Regions from separate parts of the Paenibacillus sp. ALE2 genome, predicted to be linked through region 2. Evidence: riboswitches for the same ligand, from Rfam matches in the RefSeq annotation. Region 2 holds a riboswitch; the other holds the start of a gene.
What was found. A riboswitch is a leader RNA that binds a small molecule or an ion and turns the genes downstream of it on or off. The one in region 2 is predicted to bind FMN.

Region 1 (2,411 bases), 1.8 Mb from region 2:
AGCTTCATCTGGCGGGTTATATCCGTTCAGCACTGATCGCCAACGCCTGTATTTTGGGGTTGCTCTGTATTATTGCGCTGGACAGCCAAAATGAAGGAGTACCCGAATTTACACAGTACGCTCAGCTTCTTGATCTCATGGACAATATGGTGAGAGCCACATTTATTGTATTTGCCTCCGTTCTGCTATGCCGTTTTATTGTAGGAGAATTTAAGTCCAAATCGATTACAATCTTGTTCATGTATCCGATTCATCGTCAAAAGCTGATGATCGCCAAACTCTTGATTGTGCTGCTGTTTACGTTCTTGTCTGTTGTTATATCGGAAATCATCATTACGGCTGCGATTCATTTGCTCAACCAGTTTGTCATGATTGTACCGGATAAGCTTACTCTTTCCATACTGGCCGAACAATCCGTGCGGACGCTAATCAATGCCGTGGCCGCCAGCTTTATGGGATTGGTTCCGCTGTATATGGGAATGCGAAGATACTCAGTACCCACGACTATTGTGACCTCGATTCTGGTTGTAGCCTTGCTTTTCTCCAATAATAACGGCGCTACACTTAGCTCCATTGCCCCCGTGCAAATCAGCTTCTCTGTGCTGGGAATGATTGTAGCTTATGCGGCAATTCGGCGCATTGAGTATAAGGATATTGCTTAGTAATATAGATTTTAGTGAAACGCTTTCAAAAAAAGATGAAAATCCTTGTTAGATATACACACATTTTTCACTGGACTTCATTCTAAAACAGGTATATCCTATAGGAGAAATTAAAAAACGGAATAAGGATCTTCGGGGTAGGGTGAGATTCCCAACCGGCGGTATGGCTCATGGAGCTAAGCCCGCGACTCTGTATCCGGCAACAGGATACGGACTGATTTGGTGAGATGCCAAAGCCGACGGTAAAGTCCGGATGGAAGAAGATCGAAGTATGAACATGCCGCAAAGTGAATGAATGCTGCGCTATAGTTTTTGCAGTAACTTCATTTAACTTGTATCAAACGGCAAGTTTATTTGATCAACCCCCGTCTTGCATGGCTTTCGCCATGGACGGGGGTTTTTGTGCCACCGGTCCTGTATTCGCAAGGAGCTAAATAAGTATGAGTCAATCATCAACTGTACTATCATCCAAAGGTTTTGATCGTAGCTCCCACATGAAAAGCGGTTTTTGGCTAGTCGCGATCGGAGCGGCCTTGTGGGGTGCAGACCCGCTGTTTCGTATTATTTTGTTAAAGTCATTTACCTCAGCACAAATCGTACTGATGGAGCATGTGCTGCTCTTTATCGCTCTGACGCCGATGCTGTGGAAGCATCGCGAGGAGCTCAAAACGATACGATTTCGTCAGGTTTTCGCTATTTTGTTCGTCTCGTGGGGCGGCTCGGCACTGGCCAGTGTGATTTTCACCATGGCACTCAGCAACGGTGATCTGAATGCAGTTCTTTTGCTCCAGAAGCTTCAGCCTTTGGTTGCTATTATTCTGGCCCGCGTTATATTGAAGGAAATGCTACCGCGTCATTTTGGAATATTAATTGTCATCGCTCTGTTCGGAACGTATCTTTTGACCTTCGGTTGGTCGCTTCCCTTTGGGCATGTTCATGATTTTGTTCACGTTGGTAGTCTGCTCGCACTAGGTGCAGCGGTTCTGTGGGGCGGTTCGACCGTTATGGGTAGCTACTTGCTTCGTTCGATGAAATATGAGACAGTAACCTCCCTCCGCTTCATGGTGGCGCTCCCTCTGCTCATTGTTCTCACCTCGGTGGAGCATGCTCCGTGGAATATGCCTACAGGTACATGGGCGGGCGCAGCTGTAATGATCAACTTGCTGCTGCAAGCATTGCTTCCGGGTCTTCTCAGTTTATTACTGTATTACAAAGGCTTAAGTACAACCAAAGCTTCTTATGCTACGATGGCAGAATTGAGCTTCCCCATGGTTGGTGTCGTAATTAACTGGATCGCTTTCCAGCAAATCGTTACCGTAGCGCAATTGACTGGTTTTATGCTGATCTGGATTACACTCTTTATGATTTCTCGTCAGCAGAAAAATTAATAGCTTAATCTTCTTTCATGCTCATCCAAGCCAAATCGTGAAGATGCTTTTGCATCTCTGATTTGGCTTTTTATGTATTCATATTCATATTAACATTAGTTCCTAAGACCTATTTTCTAAAAAAAAGTGTACTATTCCTCGTTTTTAAAGATTACATCTATAAAATTAGTCGATTTATGTCGAATAAAACTATGTAGTGATCATCTGACACAGAGGAGAAAAAACGATGACTAAAGCAAAACAAACAGTTCCGTGGTGGAACAGGTTTCTCAAGCAGTTTTATTTAATGAGGACAAAATTAATAATATCTTTTTTGGCTGTGTTATTGATTCCAAGCGTACTTATTGGATACTTTTCTTAC
Region 2 (2,411 bases):
CCCTATTTTAATGTGTGAAATTATTTATTTTCTAAAATGCGAGTTTATTGATGGGCATGTGGATGTAAGACTGGATTATGAAGCATGTTCTGAGGGAGAGCGAGGACCTGTTGCTTCAGCTGTCATTACCTTTGATCATGATACGCAGCTTGGAGTCGACGAACTGGCCGATCTGATTGACCTGGCGCTTCATATGAATGATAAAACCTGGTTTGAGGAACTCTCCACTCAATATGTCAAAAGCAAAGCAGGAGCTTCGATTAGATAACTTGCTTTTTTTAGAAGTCGGTGCTAATATACGTAACAAGTTTAATGTTAATTCAATTAAATAAGAGCAAGATCCTTCGGGGCGGGGCGAAATTCCCCACCGGCGGTGATGACATGTTTGTGAATCGCTTCTGAGAACACAGCATGGCTTAGTCCGTGACCCGGATGCTGAACAATCAGCAGAAGGTGGACCTGGTGCAATTCCGGGACCGACAGTATAGTCTGGATGGGAGAAGGATACGAAGCGCATGTGCATGACGTGACATGTGCCAATTTTTAGCATACGTAAAAGTACGTACGGCTTATTTTGTTGTAGGACAGCATCGGACGACAGCTTTTATTAAGCTTTCTTTTCGATAGTGTTCTGAGCGTAATTGGCTGTATTGTCATCATGCTTTCTTTTGGCAGACCTATGATTTCATGTCATTTTAATACATGTATGAACTGCGCTTGTATACTACATATGTGACTCTCATCACCCCCATGACGGATTGAATCCTGACTGGGGGTTATTTGCGCTTACAGCTGATGAATTAGGGATAAACTGAAATGTAGTGGAAAGGAGTGAAAGCATGTTTACCGGATTGGTCGAGGAAGTGGGTCGCATTCAAAGTATTTCCAAAAGTGGTGAAGCGATGGTGCTGGGTATTTCGGGTTCTGTGGTATTGGACGATTTGAAAATAGGCGACAGTGTCTCGGTGAATGGTGTTTGCCTGACGGCAATACAGATTGGTACTAAAGATTTTAAGGTTGATGTGATGCCTGAGACTTTTCGCAGCAGTAATCTAAGGGAACTCAGATCCGGCAGTCGAGTCAATTTGGAGCGGGCGATGGCGGCGAGTGGAAGATTCGGAGGACATATCGTACAGGGACATGTGGACGGGACGGGTACGATTCGCGGAGTGACATCAGAGCAGAATGCGGTAGTGTTCGAAGTTGAGCCTTCTGATCAAGCATTATTTAAATATGTTCTTCTCAAAGGGTCAATTACAATTGATGGTATCAGCCTCACAGTCGCGCAGCGGACGAGAAATAGCTTTGCTGTATCTATTATCCCCCACACCTTAGCCGAAACGGCCTTACGAGCCAAACGTGAGGGAGATACCGTGAATATTGAATGCGATATATTGGGCAAATATGTGGAGCAACTTTTACATTACAGAGGTTCAGCGTCGATGGAGAGAGCCGATCAAGCCCCACTTAGTTTGGACTATTTGGCGAAACACGGCTTTGCCTGATACAGCCTGTTACAGAATAATAGAAAAATTGGTTCAGGAGCATTCGTGACACAAGACATAAGGAGGAGAGGGTTATGGATAGAGGCATCCAAACAAGTGCAACGACAAACATCATGGAGCAGGATGAGTTGCACCACGACGAAGAGATTCGATTGGATTCCATCGAAGAAGCATTGGAGGATTTAAAGAACGGCAAAGTCGTTATTGTAGTGGATGATGAACAGCGGGAAAATGAAGGCGACTTTATCGCTTTGGCTGAAAAAGCATCGCCCGAGGTGATCAATTTCATGATTACAGAAGGTCGCGGATTGGTCTGTGTGCCGATCACACAGCACCGAGCCAAGGCATTGGAATTGCATCCTATGGTAGAGCAAAACACAGATTTTCACGGTACCGCCTTTACGGTATCGGTAGATCATATGAAGACAACAACGGGGATTTCAGCGGCTGAGCGCTCTTTGACTGTTCGTGCCTTAGCCGACGAAGTAATCACGGGAAGCGATTTTCGCAAACCTGGTCACATGTTCCCACTAATTGCTCGCGATGGTGGGGTCTTGCAGCGTGCCGGTCATACTGAAGCGGCTGTCGATCTGGCCCGACTCAGCGGCTTTAAGCCTGCCGGGGTCATTTGCGAAATTATAAAGGAAGATGGTTCGATGGCCCGCTTACCTGATTTGGTCGTGATCGCCAAGCGACATCAATTGAAGCTGATTAGCATTCAGCATTTAATCGACTACCGTCGTCGTTTGTCATTGTAAATAATTCAAAAAAAAGAGAGGTTGATAAGCATGGCACGTTTTCTGGAAGGTAATCTCGTATCGAATGGTTTAAAGTATGGTATTGTGGTGGGCAGATTTAATGAATTTATTACAAGCAAACTGTTGAGCGGTGCACTTGATGCACTTC

Region 1: it holds a riboswitch for FMN, as region 2 does, so the genes downstream of both, ACXHJ1_RS00365 (DMT family transporter) here and ribE (riboflavin synthase) in region 2, are expected to answer to the same signal.

What each region holds. Positions count from the first base shown of each region.
Region 1 covers NZ_CM134213.1:68,893-71,303, forward strand. The annotation lists gene ACXHJ1_RS00360 (ABC transporter permease) at 1-662, shown strand, start outside; FMN riboswitch at 787-931, shown strand; gene ACXHJ1_RS00365 (DMT family transporter) at 1,103-2,050, shown strand; gene ACXHJ1_RS00370 (methyl-accepting chemotaxis protein) at 2,277-2,411, shown strand, end outside.
Region 2 covers NZ_CM134213.1:3,975,438-3,977,848, forward strand. The annotation lists gene ACXHJ1_RS17310 (IDEAL domain-containing protein) at 1-268, shown strand, start outside; FMN riboswitch at 337-509, shown strand; gene ribE (riboflavin synthase) at 840-1,505, shown strand; gene ribB (3,4-dihydroxy-2-butanone-4-phosphate synthase) at 1,580-2,263, shown strand; gene ribH (6,7-dimethyl-8-ribityllumazine synthase) at 2,294-2,411, shown strand, end outside.